DNA from 4 places in the Marinomonas sp. A3A genome. Region 1 is predicted to be linked to each of the others. Evidence: predicted binding sites of a transcription regulator. Region 1 holds the regulator's gene; each other region holds the start of a gene.
The links. The regulator sigma-54, encoded in region 1, starts transcription at its own class of promoters, with help from an activator protein. The targets are predictions, from matches to a motif close to TGGCACNNNNNTTGCTNT.

Region 1 (7,887 bases):
AGGCGTAAGCGAATTGGTTATAGGCCTTACTATCGTTGCTGTCGGAACCAGCTTACCAGAGCTTGCCGCTTCAGTTAGCAGCGTACGAAAAGGTCATCACGACATAGCAATTGGTAACATCTTAGGATCAAACATCTTCAACTTAGCAACTGTACTTCCTCTACCTGGCTTAATTGCACCAGGATTAATTGATGGAAGCGTAACAAGCCGAGACTTCCCTTGGGTATTAGGCTTAACCGTCGCTCTTGCTCTTGCCATTTTCATCTTCAAAAGAACGAAGAACAACAGCATCCCTCGATGGGTAGGTGTACCACTGATTGCTTCTTATGGGGTTTATTTATTTATCATTAGCACAAACGGTTCGGTGTAATGCTTTCGCTTAAACAACTAATAAAACCCAAAAACCTCTCGATCATAGGGGCTGCTTTACTATTAGTGGCTTCTTTAGGGTGGTATGGGACGACACCTATGCAAAACTTGGTTCAAACTGAATCACTAAGCAGCTCACCCGACTATTTCATCACTAAAGTCAAAGTAAAAGAGTTTGATACCGATGGAGCTCTAATTGAAACACTCGACGCAGAACAAACACTGCATTATATAGCTAAATCCAGAACCTTATTAGAAACTCCGAGTATTGAACGCTACACAAAATCAGGTCAATGGAGCGCAAAAGCAGATAAAGGGGTTATTGAAGACGGAAGTAATGATATTCTATTAACCGAAAACGCTAGAGCAACTAAAAAATACCTCCAATCTGAAGATATAAAGCTCAGTGCAGACAACATACATTACTTAGATAAAGATCAATCACTAACCAGCTATGGAAACGCGACACTTATCTCCACTCAAGGAGAGACTTCTGCTGGAGAAATTAAAACTTATATCAATTCAGAAGAAGTCGTGATGACAGGATCTGTACGAGGAAAATATGAAACGATTCATTAACATCAGCGTGTTGCTCACTTCGGCCCTAATTGGCCAATACGCATACGCACTGCCTGACGACACAAGTAAACCATTAGAAATACAGGCAGATGAAGCATTATTCGACCAAAACTCAGGCGAAGCAATATACAAAGGTAATGTATTTGTTAAACAAGGTACCATTGAAATTCAAGCGCAATACCTTAAAGTAACAACCGATCCAAAGACTCGACAATTCAGCAGCCTAGAAGCCACAGGAAAGCCTGCGAAATTTAGCCAGCAAATAGATTGGAGCGGCAACATTGTTATTAGCAAAGGTAACGAAATACATTACCTAACAAGCGAATCAAAACTAGAAATCATCGGCGACGGCTATTTAAGTAGAATGCAAAATTCCATCACTGCAGACTACATCCTTTATATGGTCGATGACGGCACTTTCAGTGCTGAGAAAAAAGATTCAGGGCGCGTTTCAATGACTTTACAGCCACAAGCGCCAAAAGATAAACAAGCACCTGAGACCAAAAAATAGATGGCTATACTAGAGGCAAAACACCTTGCAAAGAGTTACAAAAAACGCCAAGTCGTAAAGGATGTATCTATTTCCGTTGAGTCAGGCCAAGCCGTTGGCCTACTCGGCCCTAATGGCGCGGGCAAGACAACCTGCTTTTATATGATAGTTGGCATGGTAGCAAACGATGCTGGCGGCATATTTATTGACGGCCAAGATATTACTCATGACGCGATGCACACACGTGCTCAAAAAGGCGTTGGCTACCTTCCTCAAGAGGCATCTATTTTTAGAAAAATGTCTGTAGAGGATAATATTCTAGCCATCTTAGAAACACGCAAAAAACTAACAAAAGCGCAACAACAAGAAAGACTAGAAGAGCTCTTAGAAGAGTTCCATATCACTCATATTCGCACCAACCTAGGAATGGCCTTATCAGGAGGAGAAAGACGCCGGGTCGAAATAGCGAGAGCTGTTGCCATGAACCCAAAATTCATCTTACTTGATGAACCATTTGCTGGCGTAGACCCTATTTCCGTTGGTGATATAAAGCACATTATCAAACACCTCCAAGAGAGTGGAATCGGCGTCCTAATTACCGATCACAACGTCAGAGAGACACTAGACATCTGCGATAAAGCTTACATTGTTGGTAATGGCTACATCATTGCATCTGGCGATGCCAGTACCGTCATCAACAATGAACAAGTAAAAAAGGTCTATTTAGGCGACGACTTCCGCCTGTAACCCCTTATCATTGCTGTAGAAAGGGAGTAGTATGCACAACTCGTTCCAATTCATTCAATTAGAAGAAAGAGTTGCTCTATGAAGCAGTCTTTACAATTAAAGCTCGGTCAGCAGCTGACCATGACGCCACAACTGCAACAGGCTATCCGCTTGCTGCAGCTTTCTACGTTGGATTTAAAACAAGAAATTCACGAATTCCTTGAGTCTAATCCACTACTTGAGCTCGACGACGACGAACAAATTCATAGCGACATCCCTGCCAGTATAGAATCAAAAAGTGCTGCAGATACAACAGTCGACAACAATAGCGAAGAAGCACGCGTAGAGTCCGAGTGGACAGAAAGTATCCCAGAAGAACTGTCCATCGACAGTAACTGGGATGACACCTACCAAAGCTCTGCGGCCGTCAGTGATCACAACAGCTACGAAGGCGATAGCGACTTCGAAAGCCGAAATGCACCAGCAGAAAGCATACAAGACCATTTAATATGGCAATTAAATTTAACTCACATGTCAGATCGCGACATCGAAATCGCTTACGCCATCATTGAATGCGTCCAACCCGATGGCTACTTAAGCATTTCCCCCGATGACATTTGTGAGTCCCTTTGTACAGAACTAGAAGAGCTTGAGTTAGACGAAGTCATTGCTGTACAACACAGACTACAACGCTTTGACCCTGTTGGCGTATGCTCGATCGACCTACGCGACTGCCTTCTTGTGCAACTGGAAGCTTTCCAGAGCCACCCTCTATACAAGAGCACACACAATCTTATTGATCATTACCTACCCTTGTTAGGTAACCGAGATTTTGCTCAGTTAAGCCGCAAAACAAAATTAAAAGACGAAGCACTAAAAGAAGTCGTCAATTTGATCCAACAGCTTAACCCACGCCCTGGCTCAGTGATCGACGCAGATGACACCGACTACGTTATTCCAGACGTCACCGTAAAAAAACGCCATGACGTATGGCAAGTTGAACTAAATAACGACGCGTTGCCGCCCATCAAAATCAATGAGACTTACTCAGCGATGGCTAGCACAGCAACAACCGCCGAAGATGCCACCTACATCAAAACCTCTCTTCAAGAAGCAAAATGGTTCATGAAGAGCTTGCAGAGCCGCAACGAAACATTATTAAAAGTGGCCAGCTGCATAGTAAGTCGACAAATTGATTTCTTCGAACTTGGCGAAGAAGCCATGAAACCCATGGTTCTTCACGATGTTGCAGAAGAAGTTGGCATGCATGAATCAACTATATCTAGGGTAACAACCCAGAAATACATGCACACACCTAAAGGTATTTTTGAGCTAAAGTACTTCTTCTCCAGCCATGTCAACACAGCCTCTGGCGGAGAATGTTCTTCTACAGCAATACGAGCTATGATTAAAAAGCTTGTATCAGATGAACCAGCAAAAAAACCACTAAGTGACAACAAGCTAGCTGCTATTTTAGCAGACCAAGGCATACAGGTTGCTCGACGTACTGTTGCCAAATATCGAGAGGCGATGAACATCCCTCCTTCCAATGAACGAAAACGACTGATCTAAACGGAAACCATTTTATCATGTCCTTGAAATCATTATTAAAAGCGGAACTCGTTCTCGCAAAACAAGATATTGTTAGTAAGAAACGCGTCCTTGAAAGCATTGCGGAAGTCGCTTCAAATCGACTACATTGCGACAACGAAGCCATCTATGACGCATTACTTGGTCGAGAGAAACTAGGCAGCACAGGCATTGGCAACGGCATCGCTATTCCACATTGCCGTCTAGAGTCTGCAAACCACACCGCTATCGTTGTTATGTCTCTACAAACGCCTATTGATTTCGACTCCATCGACAAAAGAGCGGTTGACCTAATATTTGCTCTAATTGTTCCACCTCATGAGTGCGATCAACACCTTGCAACTTTAGCCCAAATCGCCGAGCTTGCTCAGTCTCCAGAAGCATTGGACAAGCTGCGTACAGCACAAACCAATGAAGAACTATTCAATATTTTTGACTCATTAATATAGGGAAACAGCATGCAGGAAGAGTCCGTCACAATTATAAACAAACTTGGCTTGCATGCTCGCGCTGCCGGCAAACTAGTTGAAACAACCACTCGCTTCTCTTGCGACATCACCATAGAAAAAGACAGCCGCAATGTTGACGGCAAAAGCATTATGGCAATGATGATGCTGGCTGCTGGAAAAGGCACAGAAATTCGTGTCAAAACCAATGGTGAAGACGAAAAAGACGCAATAAAGGCGGTGATAGAATTAATCAACAATCGCTTTGGTGAAGACGAGTAAAACCTTCTATGTCAGAGCAAAACACGCTTAATCACCTTCAAACGGTTACTGAATCGCTTGAATCCGGTGCCACCATGCAAATCCGTTATCTACTTAACGGGGCTTTGCCTGCACAAGATGTTGCTCGTCTATTAGAGTCCTCCCCTCCCAAAGAGCGTAAGCTTCTTTGGGAGTTAATCGAAGCAAAAAACGAAGGTGAAGTACTTCAATATCTAAGCGAAGATATTGGTGTACAGTTCATGAAAAACATGGATACAGAGCGACTCATCGCCGTATCCGAACACTTTGAAAGCGATGACCTTGCCGACTTACTTCAACACCTACCAGAAAAGGTCGTAAAAGAAGTTCTTGCGTCAATGTCCTCGCAAGACAGAACAAGAGTTGAAGCACTATTAAGCTACTCGGAAGATTCCGCCGGCGGCTTGATGAACACGGACACCATCACCATACGTCCAAACATCACCGTCGATCTGGTTTTCCGCTATCTACGCAGACACTCAACCCTGCCAGACATGACTGATAACCTACTTGTTGTTAGCCGATCAGATCGCTTATTAGGCACTCTCCCCCTCACCAAACTATTGGTATCTGATGTTAGCGCAACCGTGCGCGACATCATGGAAACAGAATTCACGGTCATTGATGCAGAGACACCAGCCAGCGAAGTAGCACAGCTTTTCGAAAAAATGGACTTGGTTTCTGCACCTGTTATTGACAGCAAAACCAAAAAGCTACTTGGCCGCATCACCATCGATGACGTTGTAGATGTTATCCGAGATGAAGCCGAACACTCCATGTTAAGCATGGCAGGTCTTGATGATGATGAAGACACCTTCGCACCCATCATAAAAACCACTAAGCGACGCGCAGTGTGGCTTGGCATAAACCTAATAACGGCTTTTACCGCATCCTACGTCATAGGTTTATTCCAAGAGACGCTAGACCAAGTTGTTGCATTAGCTATACTCATGCCAATCGTTGCTAGCATGGGCGGTATAGCTGGCTCTCAAGTACTCACACTGGTTATTCGCGGTATCGCACTCAATCAGATAGGCTCCACCAATACTCGCTGGTTACTCAACAGAGAGCTCATCGTTGGACTCATAAATGGCCTTCTTTGGGCAACGGTTATCGCCGCCCTCACCGCACTTTGGTTTGACAACATCAAGATTGCCTATATCATTGCGGGCGCCATCATAATAAATCTGCTATTTGCTGCAGCCACTGGCACACTTCTGCCGATTTTGCTAAAAAAAATCGGTATCGACCCTGCCTTAGCTGGCAGCGTAATTTTGACTACCGTGACCGACGTGGTTGGATTTTTATCCTTCCTTGGTCTCGCTACTATTTTTCTAATATAGGTTCCCATGACAGACTTTGATCAATTTGAAAACAACGAAGAAGAAATCCCTAAAAGCAAAACCCAGATCAAGCGTGAAATGGAAGCCCTGCAAGATCTTGGAAAAAAACTATTAGGCCTAAGTAAAAACCAACTTAAAAAAGTGGAAATGTCTGACACATTACGCGAAGCATTCGTTGAAGCTGGCCGCATAAAGCAACATGAAGCCATGAGAAGACACTTGCAATACATCGGCAAGGTAATGCGCACAGAAGACCATGAAGCTATAGCGCATCGTGTCGCACTTTTCGACTCAACATCTGCCGCTTACAACAAGCTATTTCATCAGCTTGAAATTAAGCGTGATGCACTAATTGGCGAAAACAGCAAAGAAGAACTGTCGCAATATTTAGAGGAAAACCCTCAGGTTGAAGACATTCAACTGCTTAGACAGCTTATTCGCCAATCTCAAAAAGAAGTATCACAAGCAGGCAACACCACAAACCGTAAAAAGCTTTTCCGCTTCTTACGCGAAGCCGAAGAAAAGCGTCTAGGGTTAACTGAATAAATTCCAACCCAACCCAAAATGAAGCGTTGACACATAAAAGAGCCTGTCTTTAAGACGGGCTTTTTATCATCAAAAAACAACACTCACAAAAACTCGAACTCACCGTGCAATTTATTGTCTTACTCTACAACAATAAGGCATGACATAATTATGCTAACAACGCTCACCATAGCGACAGGAGAACAAGTCTTATGAGTAAACCATACAACAAACTTACACCTGTAGAAGCCAGTGTAATCCTTGATAAAGGTACAGAACGCCCATTTACTGGAGAATACACCGACACCATGGAAGGCGGCCTGTATGTTTGCCGCCAATGTGATGCACCGCTTTATACCTCAGAACACAAATTCATCTCTCATTGCGGCTGGCCAAGTTTTGACGACGAAATTCCCAATGCAGTAAAACGTGTCCCTGACGCCGACGGCCGACGTATAGAAATCGTCTGCGCCAATTGCGAAGGCCACTTAGGTCACGTATTTGAAGGGGAAAGACTCACAGAAAACAACATCCGCCACTGCGTCAACTCCATCTCAATGAAGTTCGTAAGCCAAGGCTGATCACTTAGCCCAAGCGCTAAAACAATAAAACCGCCCAACTGGCGGTTTTATTGTTTCTATAACTGTTTTATTGGTGGCGTCTGAAACACAAAAAATCACCTAAAGCCGGTACTTTAAAAACAACACAAAACAGCTCTTAAATCATGACCCTCTTACTAAATGCGTAAAACTTGGCACTGAACGATCAAGCTTTATTAGCAAATCTTCAACTGCAATCTTTGAATCTTTATGGCTCCCTTACATAGAATCTGTCTCTTGTTCAACGTTAGTAATTAAACTAAGAGTTTCATCTATTGACCCCTTCGCCTTAAAAAACTTTTTCCTTGAGTAACATCACACCCGCCATTTTAATATGGTGATGTGTGAGCGATTTCAAAGAAGAGAATAAGTGTCTTGGGTGACGCTGGCGCCTTGGCGTTGGCTTTCAATAAGGCCTCTTGGCAGGCTTGTTGGGCGGCGGCTGGGTTGTCGTAGCTTTTTGCGGTCGATGAAGACTCAGTGCTATTTTTCATCTGCCCCCAAATTCCAATACCAGAAGCTCATCAGTACGTTGTAGCAGAGCGTTTAGAGCAGCTTCAAGTGAGCTTAAAGTCGTGTTAGCAGCGTCAGTCTAATAACACCGTAACGACAGAGCGGAGAATCGAAAACCTTTTATGGACGACCCAGAGTTTGAGATGGCATTTGAACGAGTAAATGCTATAAGAAACACTGACAATGCACAAAGCCCATCTATTTGATGGGCTTCTTTATAATTACTCAGGCTTTATGTTGAACAACCCCATTTATACTTCTGGGTTTTCAGATATTGTGTCTAGAATAGATTGATAAAACATCAAATCATTACTAATTTCTACGGCGCCATCACTATCTGGATCAATTGTTTTTAACTTTTCCAACAAGCTATCCATGCTAGCTTTAACTGACGCCCTAATTATGCG
Region 2 (7,887 bases), 1.9 Mb from region 1:
AAATCCCCTGAAGCAGGATCAATGCGATAAGAGATAATACGAAAAGGTTCAGAACGAATAGATGCGTATAAATGAGACTTATCTGGACTGACTGATAACGGCATTACATTATTACCGGTTTTTGTGCTGCCAAGAGGCACTAACTTAATCTGTTTGCCATCTACCTGCTTGTTATCTAGAAGGTACCGAGTGATCGTGCTGTCTTTTGCATTGGAAACATACACATACTGACTCGCATTGGTATTCTGAGACATCATTCCTAATCCTGTTGCGCTCATAAACAGTAATGCTCCAGAGAACATGCCATTCATTGATTTGTTAAATATCGTCATTTTTATTTTTATCCTTGCCGAGCTAAACAAAAGCCTTTTGTGGAGCTGAACAGAAAGCACCATACCCGCAGCCCAAGATGTATAACATCATACAATAAAAGAATCAGCAACAAACTTTTTATGATCATGACAGGTCTATTCTTCGTTAGCTTACTCAGTATTGTGTAAATTATGAGCAACGATAATCACTATTGAAAAAACCCACTTTTAATCCTTTGCCTTGCCCCAATTTATTTTCTCAATATGCGATTTTTAACTTTGTCTTTTTAATATTGAGAATGGAAAACATCATGAAAGAATCATTAGATATTCAGTTTATCTCAGATGTCATGTGTCCTTGGTGCGTGATTGGTTTAGGCAACTTAAGTAAAGCGCTTGAAGAGCTAAAAGATAAAGTCGACGCAACCGTTACGTATCGCCCCTTCGAGCTTAATCCAGATATGCCAGCAGAAGGTCAAAATCTAAACGAGCACATCGCAGAAAAGTACGGTATTAATCAAGAGCAATCAGACCAAAACAGAGAAATGATCCAAGCCCGAGGTAAAGAAGTCGATTTTGATTTCAACTTCACTTCGGAAAGTCGCATGCGTAACTCTTTTGACGCACATCGCCTACTACATTGGGCACATCTAGAAGGCAAACAAGCGGAACTTAAAGTGGCGTTATTTAAAGCGCATTTCACTCATAATCAAGACATCAGTAACTACCAAACACTTGCCAACCTAGCTGCCAGTGTTAACTTAGACCTCGTCGCAGCCAAAGGCATTTTGGAGAATGGCTATTTTGCTGAAGAAGTGCGCTTACAAGAACAACAATGGCAGCAAAATGGCATCACATCCGTTCCGACTGTCATCATCAACAACGCCTATGCTATTTCTGGTGGCCAACCAGCGGAAGTATTCAAAAGTGCGATTGAAGAGATTCTCGAAAAAGAGAAAGTGGCTGTTCAAGAAGTTTGAGTCAACTGTATTTTTCACCGCCAAAGCAGAAAGCCCCATATGAAGTGAAATCCAATACTGGACAAACTATATGGGGCTTTTTATTAAATAAATTTAAACTATCGCGCTACCAAATAGGTATCAAAAAGGATAAGGCGTCGCCGTGTTTTTTACTGTCGTCCACTGCCAGTGCGTATAAAGATCCCAGCTCGCTGGTCCACACACAGCACTGCCATTACCAGAAGCACCGGTGCCACCAAATGGGTTAATACACTCATCATTCACCGTTTGATCATTGATATGCAACAAACCAACATGCAACTGAGATGCGATACGTTCTGCACGAGCATAATTATTCGAGATTACTGCTCCAGCCAAGCCATACTCAGTATCGTTCGCCATTGCCACGGCCTCTTCGTCTTTATCGAAGGTAACAATATTGACCACTGGCCCAAAAACTTCCTCATTAAAAGACCGCATACCGGGTTTGACATTACTCAAAACGGTTGGCATATAAAAAAGCTTGTCATAGGTTCCGCCCACTTCTAGCTTAGCGCCAGCAGCGATTGAGTCTTGAACAATGCTATGTACTTTTTCAAGTTGACGTTGATTAATCAATGGGCCTAACGCCACTTGTCCCGAAACAGGATCTCCCACAGATAAATGCTTAGCTTTTTCAACCACTTTTGCCGTCAAAGCATCAGCAATACTTGCTTGAACTAAAATCCTTCCAGCAGCCATACAAATTTGACCTTGGTGAGAATAAGCGCCCCACGCGATATTGCTCGCTGCGATGTCTAAATCGGCATCTTCGAGAATAATTAATGAGTTTTTACCACCCAGCTCAAGAGACACTTTTTTCAGGTTACGCCCACAAACTTCACCCACCTTGCGGCCCGCTGCCGTTGATCCGGTAAAGGCCACCATGCCAATTTCTGGTGCAGTACAAATCGCTTCACCCGCTTCCACAGCACCAGGAAAAACTTGGAATAGATTCTTTGGTAATCCTGCTGCTTCAAACGCTAGAGCAAGTATAAAAGCCCCTGTAACAGGTGTTTGTGGATCAGGTTTGGTCACAACAGCATTGCCTGTCGCTAACGCAGGTGCAATGGAACGAATAGATAGAATCATGGGGAAATTGAATGGAGAAATTACCCCAACGACACCAATAGGTTTACGTGTCGCGTAGGACATTCTCTCAGGAACAGAAGGCAAGGTAAGGCCTGTTGGCTCTAGGGTCATATTGGCCGCCAACTGCAATATAATAATGGCTTCTCTTATCTCATGCTCACCTTTAGGAATCGCACCTCCTGTTTCTCGAGCCACGTACAAAGCCAGCTCATCAAAGTTATCTTGCATAAACATTGCGGCTTTATGAAAAATGGCGGATTTTTCTCTTGGAGGAATTTTTACCCATTCTTTTTGGGCTACTTTGGCTCTCTGACAAGCCAAGTAAACATCATCTGTTGTGGCCATCGCCACACTACTCAATACATTGCCTGTTGCTGGTTCCATGACCTCTTGCGTATTTGAGGCGGCAACCCAGTCACCAGTGAAAAACTTTCCTGACCATTTTTTAGATCCAAGTACTGATACCGTCATGTGTGCTCTCCTGTTTATTTTTATTAGATTTCCACTTTCGCAACTCACCTTGTAAATGTTTAGAAAAGAAACTTAGTGGGTAAGAGAATAGAGCAATACCTGTGCCGAAATATTATTTCCATCTTTATTAACACCAAAATAAAACTTAACACATTGATAAATAATAAATTAATTAGAAATAACTAAAAATATTGCGTGATATAGGAGAATAAAAAACAGTCAATAGACTTGACGATATCATTAAATTCAATCAAAACTAAAAGAAATGCAGTTAACCATTTCATCAACTAGGTGGAAGAGGAAAAATAATAAATGACAAACTTGCAGCGTATCTCATTGGCCGATATGGCAAAAGGAAATACCAAAATCCTTCTCAAAGGCAGCTCTCGAGAACTAGATGGTCACAACTCACCAACCATCGATGATCTGACTGAGTGTCTGTTTTTTTCTCCCGGCGATGGCCGTATATGGTTAGAAGACCAACGTATGCTGCTTATCCATAGCTCATCTTTTGGGTTACTCCGCCGAGAGCTCATTGATTCCCTAGGTCTCGATAAATCACGCGATATCATGACTCGCACAGGCTATTTTTCTGGTATGCGCGATGCTGAATTAATCCGTAATCGCTGGCCAGATTCTGATCCAGCATCCATTTTTGAAGCCGGCACACATCTCCATGGCCTTGAAGGCGCTGTAAAAGTAGAAACCATTCACTTTGAATTCGACACCGAAAAAGGCTTGTATGACGGTGAGTTTTTATGGCATCACAGCAGTGAAGACGAAGAGCACATTGCCGCCTATGGTATTGGCAGCTCACCAGCCTGCTGGATGGAACTAGGCTACGCGATTGGATATGTGTCTGGCTTAGTGGGCTCTTTGGTTATCTTCCGAGAAGTGGAATGCCAATCCATGGGGCATTCAGTCTGTCGTGTGATTGGCAAATCAGCCGAACTTTGGGGCGATATCCAAGACGACATTCGCTTTCTTAACGTCACGGCTAGTGAAACAGAAAATACAGTAAAACAAGACCCTCAGCTCAATCACATGGAACCAAGTCTTCCAGATGATCAACTTAGGATGATCGGCGTATCAGCAGCCTTTACCGCCGCCACCCATTCATTACAAAAAGTGGCTCCAACCAATGCAACCGTACTGTTTACCGGAGAATCTGGCGTTGGCAAAGAGCTTTTTGCCAGTATGCTGCATAAGTTCAGTCACCGAACAGGTCCATTTTTAGCCTTTAACTGTGCTGCTATTCCGGAAAATCTAATGGAATCTGAACTGTTTGGGGTCGAAAAAGGCGCATTTACGGGTGCAACTAATAGCCGCCCGGGGCGCTTTGAAAGAGCCAATGGTGGCACGCTTTTTCTTGATGAAATTGGTAATTTAAACCTAGCAGGGCAGAGTAAATTGCTGCGTGCTTTACAGGAAAGAGAGATAGAAAGAGTCGGTGGAATCTCTCCTATAAAAGTCGATGTGAGAGTCATCGCCGCCACCAATGTAGACTTGCGAAAAGCCGTTGAAAAGGGCGAATTTCGTGAAGACTTGTTTTTCCGCTTGAACGTATTTCCTATTCATTTACCGCCATTAAGAGAGCGTAAAGCCGACATTCCGTTATTGATAAATTATTTCTATCATCACTTTTGCACACTGCATCACAGATCCCCTTCTGGCATGACACAAACCGCTCGTCGGGCCTTATTTAACTACGCATTTCCTGGCAATATTCGTGAGTTACAAAACCTCATGGAGCGTGGCGTTATCTCTTCAGAAGAAGGTGAACCTATTGATCTTCATCACCTTTTTAGAAATGAGCACATTCCTGACGAAATTATTTATTCGGTAAATAACAAAGGTAATTTGAGTCACTCACAAAGCAAAATAGAACCTACCAATTCACTACTGGAACACATTTCTCAATTCGTTGGCGGAAACGATTCTATCGACATAGAAATGCTAGAACATAACCTTTTACAAGAAGCGGTAGACAACGCCCAAGGAAACTTATCTGAAGCCGCAAGACGAGTTGGCCTAAGTAGACCACAATTGGCTTATCGCCTAAAGAAAAGTAAGCAAAATAAAGGTCAAGAATAGCGCATAAAAAGCCCCGTGATGGGTCTCATCACGGGGAAAAGGTGATAAAAATAATCTATAGCTATCTATTAGAAATGGTGGTTAAACCTTAGGACAAATCGATTACCTTCGGAACGGTTTTCGGCATCTTGTTCAAAATACATATTGGCAAAAACAGAATTTTCTTTACCTAGTTTATAAACAAGACCTGGCCCTACAGCCCAGACTTTTTCTCTGCGGCCTTCTTCATCGTCGCCATCTACCTTTGTATCCGTAATTTGATTCAACCAGTAGCCATTTACACCAACGCTTAGGTTATCCGTTAGCACATAGGCACTGGCAAAATTCGCATGAAGGGCTTGTCCTGCTTGACTGTCGTTTTTGGCATTAAGAGCTGTTGAGGGATCATCATTCTTACCATTCCATAGATATGAAAACCGGCCTGAAACCGTCCAGCGAGGTGTTAGCCAATAAGTTACAGAATAGTAAGGATTAATATTAAAGGCGTTACTACCCGGATTGATGGCATTTTCTGCATCATATTTTCCAGTCGGTAAAGTAACATCTAGCTCAATTCGTTGTACGTAACGCGGGCCACTTTCTCCCATCACAGGATCAAACTGCAAAAAAGCCCCTAAGATAATATCGCCAACACCAGTTTGCGCACTTATTTGCGCATTATTTAAACCGTCATCCACGTCTTGATCCGCGATCCAAGGAACAATAAAGGTATAACCCAATCTGGTATTTTCAGTAAAATGCTCCTCTGGCTCGTAAATAATCTGAGTCAAAGGAATAAACAAATCCACATCTTGTTTTGGCAAAGGAAGCGCATCACCATTACTGCCATTTAGCTTATCAGATGTAAGATATTGTAAATACTCAATTACATACCAGCCTGGACCTTGCGGGCCAGGAGCGCCATCATAAAAACTGGTCCCTCCTAGGTTAACACCTGGTAGATCATACGCCATCGCAGTCATAGGGAGGGTTAGCAACACAGAAGCATAAGTTCGCTTTAATTTTAATATTGTCATTGTGAAAATACCTTTTTATTGTTGTTTTATATTTTTAAGACATTGATTTTATTGGATATTTACAAATAGGTAGATGCCAAGCCTCCATCGACTGGAATATTGACACCGCAAACCCAACGAGAAGCATCTGAACAAAGAAACGCAATCACCTCAGCAACTTCATCTGAATAAGCAGGACGAACCATTCTTACAGCGTCTTTTTGAACTCGCTCTTCGCCCAACATAGAAACAAAGTCGCCTAAAATCGGCGTAAAGACAGGACCTGGAGCGACACAGTTCATGCGCACACCGTGGTCACGGAACCAAGTGAAAGCTTGCTGGGTTGACCAAACAATGAGGGCTTCTTTGAAATACTGATAACAGGTTTCTTGAGGGACAGGATTTTTCTTTAACCAAGCTACACCTTCTTCAAAATACGAAGTGTCAGCCAGTGCTTTATGTTTTTCTAAACGCTCTGGCCACTCAATACCCAAAACAGAAGCGACATTTACAATACTAGCGCCTTTACTAAATCGAGGAATAAGTGCTTCTGTTAAATGGCGTAAGCCCAAGTAATTTACACGCCCTACCAACTCAGCGTCAGCGGTGCCTGGCACACCTGCAATGTTGCATAGACCATCTATTTTCTCAGGCAATTTATCTAAGGCAGCATCAATAGCCGTGGGATTACCAAGATCAATTTGAACAAAACCATCCAGTGTCATACTTGGTTCATGGCGATCAATGCCAATAACCTTAGCTCCATGAAAGCGTGCAAGACGCGCAACGTCCGCACCGATACCAGACGATACGCCGGTAATTACAATTGTTTTATTCGCTAACATCATAGTGTTTCTCCTTATTTTTGTTATGAAACGGTAAGAAGCTACTAAGCGAACACCACGTCTATTTGACCGAGAGGGGAGCCCAGTCAAATAGGTAAGGTGAACTACAAAGGTTATTTTCTCACTACGAGGAGGATTGCATGGAGCATGCCCAAATTTAAAAAGGCATCAAAATAAAATACTAAAAACAACTCAAGACATTGATATATAAATTATTTTTATATTTTAAAAAAACAAATTGCGGAATAAAACCATACACAAACACGCATATTAACTTTACCAAATGATGAAATAACTAAGTAAACACTAGGGAGAAATTGATTATTTCAAGAAAAAAATCAAACATGATTTAACTTCAGCCTTTGCCGAATTCGGCTCAAAGCCACTGGAGTAATACCGATATAAAACGCAATCTGCTGCTGTGGAATAGTGTTTTTTAACTCGGGGTAGGAGGCACAAAAATCAAGATAACGACGCTCTGCGGAATGTTTTACAAAGGCATTTTCACGCTCTTCTTTGGTAATAAAAATACGCTCTAGAAACTTGGCGTAGCATTCTAAAAAGCCAATATCCTGACGCATCTGCTCGTAGAACACTTGCCAAGGATAAGAAGACACAATGCAATCCTCCAAGGCCTGAATGCCGAATAACACATGGTCTCCTGTCACCATTGCCTTAGTCGAACCAATGATTCTCGGGCTCTTCGCAAAGGTTTGCGTGAACTCTTTTCCTTCATCGGAAACACTCACATAACGCACTAAACCAGAATGCAAAAAATACAAACGATTTGCCACATAACCTTGCTGAAACAAGTAATCGTCCTTTCTAATAACATGCACATCCATTGGCACCGTCAATCGTTGCCAATCAATCTCGTAGCCCCATTCGTTAAAATACGCTTCGAAGCTATTTTGCAGTTGAATTCGATCCATCAGCGATTTTCACCTTGCTCAAATTACCGTCGATAAGAAACAGTGCAACGCCTAAAAACACAATGCCAGAAGCAAAAGGCCAGTCCATCAAGCTTAATAAACGCGACTGAGACAACGCCGTAAACAAAGCCACCCAAACGGGTATTGTA
Region 3 (7,887 bases), 430 kb from region 1:
AATGAAAGTCTATTTAGCGCAATATCTGAGTTTTATCCCAAGAAACAAAACGCTGAATCGTCAACATGACTCTATCTAGCAAATAGCCGATGAAACCTATCATCAACACCGCCACCATGATTCGGCCTAATGAATTCGAACTGCCGTTCTGGAATTCGTCCCAAACAAACTTCCCTAATCCTGGATTTTGCGCCAACATTTCCGCTGCGATCAGCACCATCCAAGCAATACCAAGAGACAAGCGTAGACCAGTAAACATAAGAGGAATTGCCGACGGAATGACAATTTTCATCACATGTGTCATCCAACCAAGACGCAATACTTTTGACACGTTAAGTAGGTCTTTTTCCACCGCAGCCACGCCAACCGCGGTGTTAATTAGCGTTGGCCACATGCAACACAAGGTAACGGTGAACATGGAGGTTAAAAAGGATTTAGAAAACATCGGATCATCAGACACGTAACTGGCACTCACCACCATGGTCACCAAGGGCAACCATGCCAACGGTGACACGGGTTTGAATACCTGAATGACAGGATTTAAAGCACTGTAAACGGAGCGATTCAAGCCAATCAAAATCCCCAATGGAATAGCAATTAAACTCGCCAAGCCAAAGCCGGCCAACACGGTATAAAGACTGGTAAATATCTGATCAAAAAAAGTAGGCTTTCCTGTGTAATCTCTTAACGTACCAACATAACTTGGATCTTTAGCTTGTCGCTCGGCAATACGCTCTTCTTGACGCACATAAAATTTATCTTCTTTTACACGCTCTCTCTGATGCTCAGCAACAAGACTATTCCATTGCTCATAAACCACAACTGGCCCAGGAAACTCACCCAAAGAAGTGTGAACACGACTCGCTCCAACCTGCCACAGCAAGATAAACACTAGAATGCCAAAGACAGGCAGCAAAATTCCCTTAACAGAAAAGGCACTGATTTTGTCTTTTAATGCAGTCATGGTTACGCTTGATATCATCATCTTTTTCTCACTTAATCTTGTTTGGTTTAGATCTGGTCGTCGCCTTTTAAACCGATTTTGAAGCTTTTCAAATAATCATTTGGGTGTTTGCCGTCATAAGTCACACCATCGATAAAGTCACTTTGTGGTGGCTTAAAACCATCTTCTTTAGCGAAATCAGGGAATTCAGATGCCGTCATCACACCATCTTCTATCAAGGATTTTGCGGCTTGCGCATAAATATCAGGACGATAGACATCTTTGGCGGTCTTCATGAACCATTCGTCAGACTTAGGTTCGGCAATTTGCCCCCAACGACGCATTTGCGTTAGGTACCAAATCGCATCGCTGTAATAGGGATAAGTTGCGTGGTGACGAAAGAAAACATTGAAATCGGGTATTTCACGCTTATCACCTTTTTCATACTCAAACGTCCCAGTCATGCTATTAGCGATCACATCGTAATCAGCACCGACATATTGACTACGTGCGAGTATTTTTACCGCTTCCGGACGATTGGCGTTGTTGTTTTCATCTAACCATTTCGCTGCGCGGATCATGGCTTTTACAACACGAATATGAGTATTTGGGTATTTTTCCGCCCACTCACTGCTCACACCGAAAACTTTCTCTGGGTTATTTTTCCAGATTTCATAATCTGTGATGACTGGTACACCAATACCTTTAAAGACGGCTTGTTGGTTCCAAGGTTCGCCAACGCAATAACCAGAAATCGTGCCTGCTTCCATGGTGGCTGGCATTTGTGGTGGTGGCGTCACAGACAACAAAGCATCGGCGTTAATTTGACCACTGGTATCGCCTCGCGCTGGCGCGTAATAACCCGGATGGATGCCACCGGCAGCAAGCCAATAACGCAGCTCGTAGTTATGTGTTGAAACAGGAAACACCATGCCCATTTTGAATGGCTTGCCTTGTGCTTTATAGCCATCGATCACAGGTTTTAAAGCGCTGGCGCTAATAGGATGTACAGGCTTTCCATCTGGACCGTTAGGAATGTTTTTCTTCATGTCATCCCAAACATCATTTGAAACGGTAATCCCGTTACCATTCAAATCCATACTAAAAGCCGTCACTATGTGTGCTTTTGTACCGTATCCGATGGTTGCACCAAGTGGCTGACCCGCTAACATGTGAGCGCCGTCCAACTGACCGTCAATGACTCGATCTAGTAAAACTTTCCAGTTTGCTTGCGCTTCTAAAGTGACGTACAAACCTTCGTCTTCGAAATAGCCTTTCTCATAAGCAATAGCTAATGGCGCCATATCGGTCAATTTGATAAAGCCAAATTTAAGCTCTTCTTTTTCTGCATAGCCTAGTTCTGCATGCGCCGCCCCAGATAAGAGTGCAGAGCCCAACAATATAGAAAGACTAGCTTTTTGAGTGGCATTGACGAATATCGGAAAAGGAATTACCTCTTTCAAAAATCTTAGGTTCATAGTCTCGCTCCGCGTAAAGGATTAAAAAGTACAAAAACAAAAAAGGCGCATGCGAATCACAAAATTTGTGTTCGCAGGCGCCTTTGCCATTCATAGAAAGCCCTACATTGGACTTTCAATAATGTGGGTGACAATTAACGATCGTTGCTAATTTCACCAAAATTTTTTTAAAACTCTATGTCTCTATAAATAATTCTATGATTTTTATAAAGCACGCAGCGTGCCAATATAACTAACTCAATGATTTATAAGTTTTTTAGGGTAGCGTGCTTATCTAGATAACACTATTCAACACGTAATACGAACCTATTCGCCCAACAATCAAGCAGAGTGCACTAAAAGAAGACACGCAAACACATTATTTAGCCGATGTATCAAAACCGGCTAAAATCCCATCTGGATGCAAACGTATCTTTCCTGCCGCAACGGCATCCAACCAAGTTTCCTCCTGTTCGGCAGACAAATACCAATCCCTACTTTCACCTTCTTCAGGAAAACCTAAAGCTTTGTTATAAAGATCCTGACGGTAAACTTGCTCTGCCACTTTACTCAGTGACTGAATCTCCCCCAGCTGCTGCCAACGATGCATTTGCGCCATAATCCATAATGCGTAACTAGGTAAAGGTTTATTAATATCGCTACCAGAAAAACGCTGATACGCCTTCATTGGCCAATCAAATTGACCTTTTGGTTTAATGGCACTGAAACCATAAACTAGCTGCTCTAGTGTGCAATTCAGATAATCTGGATGACTTAATATACTCAGCAACTCAGTTTGGTTGCTGGGCTCATCTACCCACAAACAGGCTTTTTCTAAGGCGCGAATAATTGACAAATACACGGCTTGGTTCTGTTCGGCCCAAACAGAGTTCACGCCAAATACTTTTTCTGGTGTACTCCCCCAAATTTCATAACCAGTCACCAACATATGCCCAATACCTTGCTCAACAGCAAGACTGTTCCATGGCTCACCGACGCAATAACCATCGATATCACCCTGCTTTAAGCTATCGAGCATCTTCACGGGTGGAACCACGACTATTTGCATATCTTTATCGGAATCAATTCCGGCGCGGCTCAGCCAATCTCTTAGCTGATAGTTATGAGATGAATAAGGATAAACCATCGCAAAACGTAATGGTGCCGCGTCAGCTCCTCGGGCATCGAGCAATTTTTTCAACGCCACACCTGTGCGAATATCAACCGAAGACTCAGCATAATGCTGCAACTCTTCATACAGGGCATTACCAATCGTGATGCCGTTGCCGTTATGGCTTACGGTAAAACTCGTTTGCATGGCGGTCTTAATGGTACCAACCCCCAAACTGGCCGCAATCGGCATAGACGCCAACATATGAGCGCCATCAAGCAGATTAAAGGCCACTTTATCGCGGATACTTGCCCAAGATGCTTCTTTAGATAGCACCACATCCACGCCTTCTTGAATGAAAAAGCCTTTTTCTTGGGCAATTACAAAGGGGGCACAATCGATCAATGGAATAAAACCAATACGAACAGGTTCACTATTTTGAATAATATTATTTGGCTGCATCAGGTTCATTTTGAACCTCCCATCAGTTCCATCACAGAGATGATATTACGAGCTACGTCTGTCATTCGCTGACTACGATCCATCGCGAGTTTCCTCAGCGCTTTATAAGCAGCAGGCTCATCACATTGTTGATGTTTCATTATCAGCCCTTTTGCTTTATCTATCAGCTTACGGTCTTCAAGCTGACTTTTTACGGATTCTAATTCCGACCTTAGCGCCTGAAACTCTCGAAATCTTGCAATGGCAACTTGCAGCAACGCTTTAACGCTACCACTGTTAACACCATCAACCACATAGGCGCTGACACCCGCTCGAATAGCCGCTTCCACGTGTCTGGAATCATCTTCTTCGGCAAACATCACAATAGGACGAGGATTATCTTTGGTAAGTCGAGACATGTTTTCCAACATATCTCGATCTGGGGATTCGATATCAATAATGACCATATCTGGTTGAAATTCGTTAACTGCTTCCGTTAGATTCTTGGCATTTTCCAGTCGTCTAATTACGCGATAACCACTATCAATCATGGCTTGCTCTACAATGGCTGCTCGTGCGGGCTCATTGTCAACAAGCATCACGGTTAATTCTTTTTCTGGGCGAGCAGGCATGGTGCATTCTCTTAAAAACGTGAAGTCATTCTCAGATAAAATGCAAGATATGCGCCATTTCGATACACTATTTTTCTAGAGGATTAAACGCAAAAAAGGCTCAAAATAGAGCCTTTAGAGAGAAGTAACTAGATAAAACATTAAAAGCGAGCTTTATAAGTGCACACTAGCACTCATAAAGAACCAAACTAATGCACAGCATATCTAGTCTGTGCAAGCAGCGCTAAAGACAAACGGTCTTTAGTATTGGTTTTTTTGAAAATCGAGGTTAAATGGGCTTTTACAGTACGCTCTGTAATACCCATCTCAAGAGCGATTTGCTTATTTGATAAGCCTCTTGAAACACTGTGAGCAACATTCACCTCTCGTTCAGACAAGTCATCCAAATCATCATTATGAATCATCTTCGCAGGTAAGGTAGACTGCATAATAAGCTGCTGAATAAAGGATTTACCGCCCCAAATTTCACCAGAATCAACAACAGATAACACTAAAGAAAGCTGCTCTTTACCAATATAAGGGGCACATTGACCACTCACACCTACAGAAAAAAGTCTTAAAGCCGCTGCTTGATTCAATTGATTCGGAAATACGATAATTTTTTGCTTAGGAAAAGCAGAGCAAAGCGCAACGACGTCCTCTACCTGTTTAGAAAAAGATATCTCGTCTAAATAAATAAAACAGTAGGTGAAACTAGACATTGCGGTTTCCAACGCTTGGTACACCTCATCAAACGTCTCAACTCGAACCAATGAAGCACTTACATTGACAATTTGATTCCAATGTTTCCATACGGCATCATCTGTATTCCAACACAAAGTTTTCAAAATAAGTCTCGTCCTATCAAGTGCGATGTGACCATTCTAACCAGCTAACAAGAGCGTATTGTTAACATTTGTAACTATGCATTACGCTTGAAAACTTTTTTGTAATTACCGCTCACGAAGCGCATTTTGTTTTGCTTTCAAAATAGGCTTTAGCAAATAATCCAATAAGGTTTTCTTACCAGTAATAATATCTACTGTAGCCTGCATACCCGGAATAACTGGTAATGGAGCTTTCTCCGTCCCTAAATAGTTTTTATCAGTCCTAACCCTTACCAAATAAAAACTGTTCCCTTCTTCATCAAGGATAGTATCTGCGCTGATATTTTCTACAATGCCATGTAAACCGCCAAATATGGCGAAATCATAGGCAGATAGTTTCACCACAGCACTCAAATTTGGCTGAATAAAACCAATGTTTTCAGGTCGAACTTTTGCCTCGATCAATAACGAGTCTTCAAACGGTACAATTTCAAGCAAGTTCATGCCTGGCTTTATAACGCCGCCAACCGTATTAATCTGAATCTGTTTTACAATGCCTTTTACTGGAGAACGAACTTGTGTTCTTGATACTTTATCTTCAAGAGAGACATTACTTTCACGCAGCTGATCCAGTTTGCTTCTTACTCCGGTCAGATCTTCTTGAGCATCTGCCCGGAACTTCGCATCACCTTCGTCTAATTTGCTTTGCGCTTCTTTTAACGCTGAGCGCGCACGGGGAATAGCTAACTGAGTCGCCTCCAAATCCCCTTGTAGCTGATTCACTTGACGCTCAAGTTGTAAAAGCTCAACTCTAGACACAGCGCCTTGTTCAAACGCTGGACGAGTTAATGACAACTCCTCTTTCGAAAAAGCATAACTCTGTTTTAGGTTATCTAGCTTTGCCTGTAATTCAACTATCTCTTGCTTCTTTTGCTCTATTTGCTGTTGGAAACTAACTTGATTAGTCCGCAAGGACTCTAATCGATTGTTATACAAATCCAGCTCACGCTTTACAACTAACGGATACTCTTTCATGATTTCTGCATCAAACTGCGGCTTTACACCGTAAGATTCTGCCTGCAGACGCGTTGCGCGCACTTTTAAATTAACAGATTCTGCCTGCTGTTCACGTAATGACGATAGCGCTTCGGTATTTTCGATTGTCATTAACACCTGACCACTATCAACCACTTGGCCTACTTTGGCGTTAATTTCTTTTAAAATACCACCTTCAAGGTTTTGTATCTGCTGAACTTGGCTAGAGGGAATGACCTTCCCTTCTCCAACGGTAACTTCATCTAAAGCGGTATAATTCGCCCAGACTAATGCCGCTGCCACGAAAATAAAAATTACCCAAAGGATAATTCTACCGCCACGGGGCGTTCTCAACATCAAAGCCGCATTTCGATCCGTCAGATACTCTAAGTCATGTTGTGAAATCGGATTTTTATTACTCATTTTTAACTGACCTTCAACTTGCCTTGGCGAAGCGCTTCATGCACTTGCGCTTTTGGACCATCAGCAATCAAGCGACCATTATCCATAACGATAATACGATCAACCATATCTAGCATAGAGGCCTTATGTGTAATCAAAATAAGGGTTTTATCTTTCACCCCTTCTATTAAACGGCGTTTCATTCGAGACTCTGTCGTATTATCCATCGACGCTGTCGGCTCATCCAAAATCAAAATTGGTGGATCAAATAATAAGGCCCTCGCAATCGCAATACTTTGACGCTGCCCACCAGATAACAGGGCGCCACGCTCACCAACAATACTATCAAGCCCGCTCGGCTTACGATTGGCAAATTCCGACACACCAGACAAATCTGCCGCGCGAATGATGGCATCGTCTTCCATATAAGGAACGCCCATTACGATGTTATCCTTGATAGAGCCATAGAATAAATTCACATCTTGCGAAACCGCACCAATATTTCGACGCAGATCCGTTGGGTTAACTTGACGTAAATCCACACCATCAATCCTTATTGCACCGCTATCAGGCGTATAAAGCCCTGTCATCAATTTTCCAAGGGTCGATTTACCTGAGCCTATCCGGCCAATAATGGCCACTTTTTCCCCTTGCTTAATATTAATATTAATAGCACTGACTGCAGCCTGCTCTTGATCAGGATAAGCGAAGTTAACCGCTTCAAATTGAAATTCACCTTTAAACACTGGACGATGAACAAATTTGACGTCATCAGGATTTTCAACCGGTGACGACATGATTTCGTTTAACGAAGTAAAAGCAGATTTTGCTTGGTTATAACGGGTCGCTAGGCCAGCTACTTGCGCCATAGGACCAAGCGCCCTTCCAGTCAACATAACAGAGGCAACCAAAGCGCCCATACTCATATTACCTTCCGATATTTGGTACACCCCAACAATAACAATAATAACGGTGGTTAGCTGCTGAGCGACCATCGCAAAAGAGGAAGAAGATTGTGACAACTGACGCGTTTTTACCCCCCAGTCGGCGATGTTACCAA
Region 4 (7,887 bases), 610 kb from region 1:
GATATGCTGGTTCTTTATTTGCCCTTTTGTAGCGCGATTTGATCCGCGAGGAAAACAACTCCCTCAGACCTTATAATCTGTTCCACTTTCAAGACAATGTATTTAAATGCTATTTTTCATCCGACTCTAAATTCGCATTTTTCATCGACCCTAAATTCGCCGCCAACACGCGCAGCTTTGTAGTGGAGGCAAAGCCGCAACGAAAAAGCTGTCGCCGTACTTGGTCTTGTTATATTTTGTATGGCTCATAGGATCCCAAGTCTACTTCTTTGTAGTTTCTTCGAATAAAGTCGATGAACGCCGAATATGCGCTTATAAAGTTGGATTTTTTTATATCCAGAGATTCATTTAGCTTTTTTACTTTTTCGTACGGCAGGCATCTTCTTTCCATGTGCAGGTACCCTCGATCATCAGCTTGGCCAAAATTGGCCTGCTGACGACCAGCTACATTAGTGAATCCAGATATAATATTCCAAAGTTCATAGTAGCCCTCAATGAATAACTGAAAATGAGCCTGAAGGTTCGTATCATTTAGTGGGTATAAGTGGGGGTTATCAACAAGACCTGCTTCAAACATATCTCCTACTGTACATAGTTTTAAATTTACTGAGACTGGCAAATGCTCGGTAAAATAGCGAAGCTGGGTGAACGGAACAAAACGCATGAATAGTTTGAGAAAACTTATGTCATCTACTCTCTCATTTGGTGACTCGAAATGAGATGCTATCGTGCTTTCATGCTCTGTTTTAATTTTGTGAAGACGTTCGACGGTGTAGAAACTTAGATTTTGATCAACTTCAGTGTGATGATTTGCGCAAAGTAGGATTAAGTTTTCATACGAATTACGATTTCTGACTATTTCTTCATTGCCTCGTGCACCGCCAGAATTTTTAGCTATGATATGTGCCATTTCGCCAATATGAACTTCATTGTCGAAAACATTGATTTTGCAAATGCTACATCTTCCAGCTGCGAGGCCATATAGTTTTTTGATTTCTGGATTAGAAATTCCCACAAACTTTCCCCTAAATATAACGCAGAGCGCACCGGTGGCCTTTTTGGAGCGAAGCGGAGAAAAGGCTATCCGCGTGACGCGTATTGTTAGCCACCATTGCTATCCGTCTGTTTCTTCTCATTGAGCAAGCCGCCGAAATAAAAACCTACCACTGTCAAAAAAGATGCCTTTAGAAACTCGGGCACTTCCTTCTCAGTGACTAGAAGGTATGCTGAAACACCAATTAAAATCACGGCAAGCCAGCCCGTAATATTAAAAATTGTTTTCACCCACCCCCATTTGTCAGCATGCTTGCCAACAGCCGCATCCATTTGCTGTATCAACTGACTTTCCTTTTCAGCATGATTTTCATATCTACTTGTGAAAACTACCCAGACGGATCGGCTGGCCCCATCATCTTGGTAATTTACTTTAGACACGAATCCATCCAAGAAACTATCCTGGCTTGTAACCTTGTGGCTGGCACTTCTGGGCTTCGACCGTTTTACAATCTCAACCGATTTTTTCCTGGAATCTTGGGTCACTCCTTTACCTCCAGGCCAGCACGCTTCATGTAGTCATCTAAGGTACCCAACTGATCAACAATTTGAGCAAATCGATATTGCTGGCGTGTAATGGTTAGTGTCTTTCGGTCAGGTAGTGGCAAGGTAGCCCTGTGACCATCGACAGAAACCATAAATATCTCTTTTACAAACGATGCTCCATAGAAAATCTCGTAGATCACACGATATGCAGTGGGATCAGGATGCCTGGTAGCCCAATCCTCCCCAGAGAATTTATCGGCGTCGTGATCAATGTCTGGTCTTTCGATGCGGATATTCAGGTCGTTTTTGTATGTGTATATGCCCCTTTCATCGCTGAAGATCCAGTCATCTTGTCGGGATTTATCGATGATGGACATCAGTTCGTCGTATGTCATAAGGACTCCAGAATTCTCATTGAAGACTAACTTGGCTAACATCTATGGACACCCCGATTTTTGCAAGCAAAATCAAGCTTTAACAAGAGTAGTTTTGCAGCCATCTATTCGGATTTTTAGTAAAGTTTTTTTAGCTTTTATCCCTGATGCTATTCCTGCGAAAAACAGCGCTGACTTGGTTCTAATCATTTTGGCGTTTTCAACGAAACGATGTTAATCCCAGAATTTCCAAGTCACTGTCTCTTGTTATCACTCTTTTTTACTAAGCAATACTTGGTGTGTCACTCTTTAAAATTTAGATCGTTTGAGCATGATATTTTTGATCTCGTGCCAATATAAGCCAAGCAATCCATACTAACTAATCCATTACAATAACCTGACAATACAATGAAAGCCTAGGTAAAACCATAAGACTTTTGTGGGATTGTGGAGATTCGAGACTTGGCAGCAGTATTTAATATGTTATGCGTTTACGAACAACGGCAGATCACGCTGCGCTCATACTGCCCTACGAGTAAAAGTGTTTATGTTCAGCAGCGAGGAGCAAAGTAAACACCAAAAGCGAGGTCAAACGGCAGTGTCGAGCGGTGGTGTTTGCTTTGCTCGCATCTCCAGCGGAAATCGGGGTCAAAGCTCCGAAGTAATAACACCTCCCTAGCCCTCACCTTGGAAGACATAAGGGGAGGGAATAAATACAGTGTCGGGCTAAAGCCGCGACCTACCCTATATATTGGACAAAACAACGACCAATTTTCAATCAATAAACCTGTCAATTATGGCGCAGCAAGATAAAAACGCACCAAAACTAGGCATTTTTAGGTGTTCGTTTTCTCGCGATTATGACAAGCAATACGCCACCCAAAACGCTTAGCGTTGCGATAACAAGGTGTAAGGTGATGGATTCCTTGGCAAAAACTGCGCCTCCTATTGTGGCAATGATAGGAACCAGTAGCTGTAACACGGCAGCTATGGAAGCACTAAGATAAGGCAAGACAGCGTACCAGATGGCGTAACCAAGTCCAGACATAATAGCGCCAGAAGTGACCGCTAGAATAATGCCTTCATGCTGTGCGTTCGGTGCTTGCTCACTATTAAAATAAACGACTACCAGTGCGACTAATAACATTGGAATGGTGCGAACGAAGTTAGACGTCGTGGCAAATAAAGGCTTGGCCGAGATTTTGCCTCGCCATGTGTACAAGCCCCACGCCACGCCTGCTAGCGTCATTAAGACAAAGCCCAATAAAGAAGGTGACGACAAGGTCGGAAGCACTAAATAGACAAAGCCAGCAAAGGCGATGGCCAAACCTAACCACTCTAACCACACCAGCTTTTGCCCTGCCCATACAGCGAATAAGATCAAGGTTAGTTGTACCGCCCCAAACAGGATCAAAGCGCCTATGCCGGTTTCCAAGGTGACGTAGGCATAAGAAAAGCCCAAGGCATACACAAAGAGCGCAAACGCTGATAACCAACTACCTTCTAGCCATACGGTTTTAACATCATTTCGTTGCTTTTTGAGACACTGAAAAACGCTAAGCAAGACCAAGGTAAATGCGCCGCTGAGCAAGCGCCATGTGGTGAATTGAGCTGGATCGATTAGCCCATCGCTCAGCGCCAGACGACACAATACAGAGTTTGCTGCGAACGCCAACAAAGCCAAAATCACAAAGACACATAAACGTAGCAAACTTGTCATCTATTTGTTCCATAGCCTAGTTTATCTTAGGACTGTCCTCATAAGGAAAACGCCACTTTTACGCACTGGCACCAGATTTGCAAGACTTATACTAACGTCCACCAGCGGTATTTTGATGGACCCAAAAAGGAATCGACATGACAACGCTTTTAATTTTTACCGATTTGGATGGCACATTACTCGATCATCACACATACAGTTTCAAACCAGCACTGGCGGCCTTACAGTCGCTGAAGACTTTTTCTATTCCTTGCGTGATCAACACCAGCAAGACTTTTGTTGAGCTTGTGGAACTTAGAAAAGCGCTCAACCATCAAGACGCTTTTATCGTAGAAAACGGTTCTGCCGTTTATATCCCTAAAAATTTAGCCCTCTCTATAAACGAAGACTTAGAGGACTGCGGCGATTATTGGCGTAAATCGTTTGGCCCGAAACGCGACGAGCTAATCGAACTGACCAATGACAAGCAAGATCAATATACCTTTAAACGCTTCAGCGAGATGACATGGCAAGAACTGGTTTCCATCACAGGTTTGAGTGAAGAAAACGCCAAGCAAGCCATGCAACGAGAATTTACCGAGCCTATGGTTTGGACCGACTCTAACCTTGCTCTTAATGTATTGCGTGACGACCTTGCGCCATTTGGTGTGCAAATTCAGAAAGGTGGCCGTTTTGCCCATCTGATGGGCGAGCACTGTGATAAAGCAAACGCCATGTTATGGCTCAAAGAATTGTATGAACAACAAAGTGACGAAGACGTTACTACTATGGCATTAGGCGATGGTGAAAACGACGTAGGCATGTTGAGCAAAGCCGACATTCCAGTGGTGATTCGCTCCCCGGTTCATGCGCCACCAGAAATTCCAAATAGAAGCGATGCTTGGCTTAGTGATGCTTATGGGCCAGAAGGCTGGGCTCAGGCGATTAATTTACAGCTCACTAAACAAGGTATTTTGTAAGCGACGAAAAGAACAATAAACACACCATATTACGACATTAGGAGAATTACTATGGGCGACTTTCATCAAAACGGTATCATCACCACGCTTCACAATCTGGCACACCGCCCGTTAGAAGAAATGGAAAAAGAACTGTGTGAGTTTGCTAAAACACGCCCAATGTCTCTTATCCTACCTTGTCTGTATTCCGAGCTGGAAACAGACGCCATGCCGAATATTCTTAAACATTTGCAGCAAGTTCCCTACTTGTCTGAAATTATCATCGGCTTAGACCGAGCAACAGAAGATCAATACCGTCATGCATTAGAGTTTTTCAGCGTATTACCACAAAACGTTAAAGTACTTTGGAACGACGGCCCTCGCTTAAGGGAAATCGATAGCGTATTAAAAGGCGAGCATCTTTCGCCATCTGATCCTGGTAAAGGCCGTAATGTATGGTTCTGTATGGGTTACAACCTAGCCGCAGGCAAAGCCGAATCCATTGCCATGCACGACTGTGATATCGTCACTTATGACCGTGAATTGTTGGCTCGTCTTATTTACCCTGTGGCGAACCCAAAATTTAACTACGAATTCTGTAAAGGCTTTTATGCTCGCGCAGCCAATGGAAAAATGAATGGCCGTGTTAGCCGTTTATTGGTCACGCCTTTATTGTGTTCGCTGAAAAAAGTCTTTGGCCATTTGGACTACGTAGAATACTTAGACAGCTACCGTTATCCGCTCGCTGGCGAGTTTTCATTCCGTCGCGATGTGATGACAGATTTGCGTATCCCTAGTGACTGGGGCTTAGAAATTGGCGTACTGAGTGAAATGTACCGTAACTATTCAACCAACCGTTTGTGTCAGGTGGATATCGCCGATATTTATGATCACAAACACCAAGACTTGTCTGCCGATAATGACGATGGCGGCTTGTCTAAAATGTCCATCGACATCACCAAAGCCATTTTCAGAAAGTTGGCGACAAACGGCACTATTTTCAACCAAGAAACCTTCCGTACGATTAAAGCTACCTACTATCGCGTTGCACTCGACTTTATCGAGACTTACCGCAACGATGCGGAAATCAACGGCCTAAAATTAGACGTTCATACGGAAGAGCAAGCGGTTGAACTGTTCGCCAGTAACATTATGAAAGCAGGCAACCAATATTTAGACAACCCAATGGAAACACCATTCATTCCAAGCTGGAACCGTGTTGTGAGCGCTTTCCCTGGCGTCATGAATCAACTGGCTCAAGCCGTTGAATTGGATATGGCCCAATACGGTCCTAAACAATAATAAAGACTATAAATAAAAGATCGATCAAAAAAAGAACTGGCCCTTAAAGTAATCTTTTTGCTAAGTTGAACGTTACTACGTTGCTTTTCAATCACTAAAAGACAGGTAGGTAAACATGGAAAATGCTCCTTTGTCGCATCTAGAACAGCGCCTAATCGCTCATTTGCAAGTCATTTACCCAAGCTTAGACAATAAGGATTTGGCTTCAAAGTGCTTAGCCACATTTCATCTGGATCCGTCAACGGAGTCTCCTCGCCCCCATAGAAACTTATGGGACCAATCTGACATTATGCTTATTACCTATGCGGATACCTTGCGCAAAAAAGAAGAAGCGCCTTTGGAGACTTTGCATAAGTTCGTTAAAAGCAAATTGTCAGATTGTATTTCCGCCGTTCACCTACTACCCTTTTTTCCGTATAGCTCAGACGATGGTTTTAGCGTGATGGATTACACAACCGTCAACCCATCTTGCGGACGCTGGGCCGATGTGGTTAATCTTTCTAAAGACTTCAAGGTAATGGGCGATCTTGTCATCAACCATTGCTCAAGCCGCAGCATGTGGTTTGAAAATTACAAAGCTGGCGTTGAGCCGGGTGCGAGTTTCTTTTATGAAGCCGATCCTAATGCTGATTTAAGTGCTGTGGTTCGCCCTAGAACTTCGCCATTGTTGCGAGAGATACAAACTAAAAATGGCGAAAAACATGTTTGGTGTACTTTTAGTCATGATCAGGTTGATTTGAATTTTGAGAACCCAGCGGTTCTGTTAGAGTTCCTGCGTATCATTCGTTTATATCTTGAAAAAGGTATTCGTTGGTTTCGCTTGGACGCAGTGGCATTTCTCTGGAAGGTCCCAGGCACCTCTTGCATCAATTTGCCGCAAACCCATGAAATCATCCGTTTATTAAGATTGATGATCGAACATTACGCACCAGAATCTGTAATTATCACCGAAACCAACATACCAAATCAGGAAAACCTCACCTACTTTGGTAACGCCAACGAAGCCCACTTGATCTACAACTTCTCACTGCCACCTTTACTTATTAATAGCTTGGTTACGGGAAATAGCAGCCACTTGAAACAATGGTTAATGAGCATGACGCCTGCTCAGCAAGGTACAACCTACCTGAATTTCCTAGCCTCTCATGATGGCATTGGCTTACGTCCAACGGAAGGTTTGCTGTCGGAATGGGAACTGGAAACGCTAATCAATACCATGAAGCGTTTTGGCGGTAAAATAAGCTCACGTACTACGCCGCAAGGTGAAGCCAAGCCTTATGAAATCAACATTAGTCTTTGGAATGCCTTATCAGGATCAGCACTGCACGGCCCAGACAAATGGCAATTTGCTCGTTTCCTCTGCGCCGCTGGCGTTATGATGGCTTTGGAAGGCGTTCCTGCTTTTTATATTCATAGCTTATTTGGCACAGAAAACGATTTAGAGCGTGTGGACAATACTGGTCAATTTCGCTCAATCAACCGCCATATATGGGATATGGAAGATTTAGATCATGTTTTGAATACACCAACTCATCATCAGAAGGTGTTCCAAAGCGTAACAAAATTGATTCAAATACGCCGAGCACAACCCGCCTTTCACCCAAATGCTACTCAGTATGTGCTACACATGGGTGAAAACCTATTCGCCTTCTGGCGTCAAAGCTTAGACAGAAGACAAAGCTTGTTTGCTGTTTACAATATGACAGACCAACCGCAAAGCTTTAACTTGTCTGAACTTAACCTAATTGCCACCGATGACTGGACAGATTTGGTGTCTGAACAAGTTTACGAAGACCATTTAGGCAAAGTCACCTTAATGCCCTATCAGTTTGTTTGGCTTGCTAACAAGAAAGGGAAGATCAAAGAGAGTTAATTGTCGTTTCATGTTTAGCAACACACCGTACTAGGTTATAGACACAAAACCTGTCAATAAAAATGAGACAATGATAACCATTATCAACAATTGATAATGGTTATTTTTATTTCAAGCTCTTTTTATTTCAAGACACAGGTA

Region 2: CYL31_RS02745 (benzaldehyde dehydrogenase) is a predicted target of sigma-54. The motif match lies at 2,962-2,979, and genes of this name have one in related genera.
Region 3: CYL31_RS13625 (CmpA/NrtA family ABC transporter substrate-binding protein) is a predicted target of sigma-54. The motif match lies at 2,630-2,647, and genes of this name have one in related genera.
Region 4: CYL31_RS08665 (HAD-IIB family hydrolase) is a predicted target of sigma-54. The motif match lies at 3,700-3,717, and genes of this name have one in related genera.

Annotation. Positions count from the first base shown of each region.
Region 1 is NZ_CP025532.1:2,481,093-2,488,979, forward strand. Features, by position in the region: gene CYL31_RS11565 (calcium/sodium antiporter) at 1-370, shown strand, start outside; gene lptC (LPS export ABC transporter periplasmic protein LptC) at 469-948, shown strand; gene lptA (lipopolysaccharide transport periplasmic protein LptA) at 932-1,459, shown strand; gene lptB (LPS export ABC transporter ATP-binding protein) at 1,460-2,185, shown strand; gene CYL31_RS11585 (RNA polymerase factor sigma-54) at 2,264-3,736, shown strand; gene ptsN (PTS IIA-like nitrogen regulatory protein PtsN) at 3,754-4,203, shown strand; gene CYL31_RS11595 (HPr family phosphocarrier protein) at 4,213-4,482, shown strand; gene mgtE (magnesium transporter) at 4,491-5,843, shown strand; gene yjgA (ribosome biogenesis factor YjgA) at 5,850-6,389, shown strand; gene CYL31_RS11610 (methionine-R-sulfoxide reductase) at 6,581-6,949, shown strand; gene CYL31_RS11615 (hypothetical protein) at 7,297-7,461, opposite strand; gene CYL31_RS11620 (hypothetical protein) at 7,732-7,887, opposite strand, start outside.
Region 2 is NZ_CP025532.1:601,210-609,096, reverse strand. Features, by position in the region: gene CYL31_RS02755 (lactonase family protein) at 1-332, opposite strand, end outside; gene CYL31_RS02750 (DsbA family oxidoreductase) at 623-1,291, shown strand; gene CYL31_RS02745 (benzaldehyde dehydrogenase) at 1,412-2,872, opposite strand; gene CYL31_RS02740 (sigma-54-dependent Fis family transcriptional regulator) at 3,185-4,966, shown strand; gene CYL31_RS02735 (SphA family protein) at 5,035-5,982, opposite strand; gene CYL31_RS02730 (coniferyl-alcohol dehydrogenase) at 6,042-6,809, opposite strand; gene CYL31_RS02725 (Crp/Fnr family transcriptional regulator) at 7,145-7,738, opposite strand; gene CYL31_RS02720 (DMT family transporter) at 7,713-7,887, opposite strand, start outside.
Region 3 is NZ_CP025532.1:2,915,575-2,923,461, forward strand. Features, by position in the region: gene CYL31_RS13620 (ABC transporter permease) at 14-985, opposite strand; gene CYL31_RS13625 (CmpA/NrtA family ABC transporter substrate-binding protein) at 1,012-2,421, opposite strand; gene CYL31_RS13630 (CmpA/NrtA family ABC transporter substrate-binding protein) at 2,780-3,982, opposite strand; gene CYL31_RS13635 (ANTAR domain-containing response regulator) at 3,979-4,584, opposite strand; gene CYL31_RS13640 (helix-turn-helix domain-containing protein) at 4,773-5,411, opposite strand; gene CYL31_RS13645 (HlyD family type I secretion periplasmic adaptor subunit) at 5,517-6,848, opposite strand; gene CYL31_RS13650 (type I secretion system permease/ATPase) at 6,851-7,887, opposite strand, start outside.
Region 4 is NZ_CP025532.1:1,870,469-1,878,355, reverse strand. Features, by position in the region: gene CYL31_RS08685 (HNH endonuclease signature motif containing protein) at 230-1,015, opposite strand; gene CYL31_RS08680 (hypothetical protein) at 1,102-1,434, opposite strand; gene CYL31_RS08675 (hypothetical protein) at 1,536-1,934, opposite strand; gene CYL31_RS08670 (DMT family transporter) at 2,740-3,633, opposite strand; gene CYL31_RS08665 (HAD-IIB family hydrolase) at 3,771-4,592, shown strand; gene CYL31_RS08660 (glycosyltransferase family protein) at 4,644-5,873, shown strand; partial or broken gene CYL31_RS20905 (alpha-amylase family glycosyl hydrolase) at 5,989-7,011, shown strand.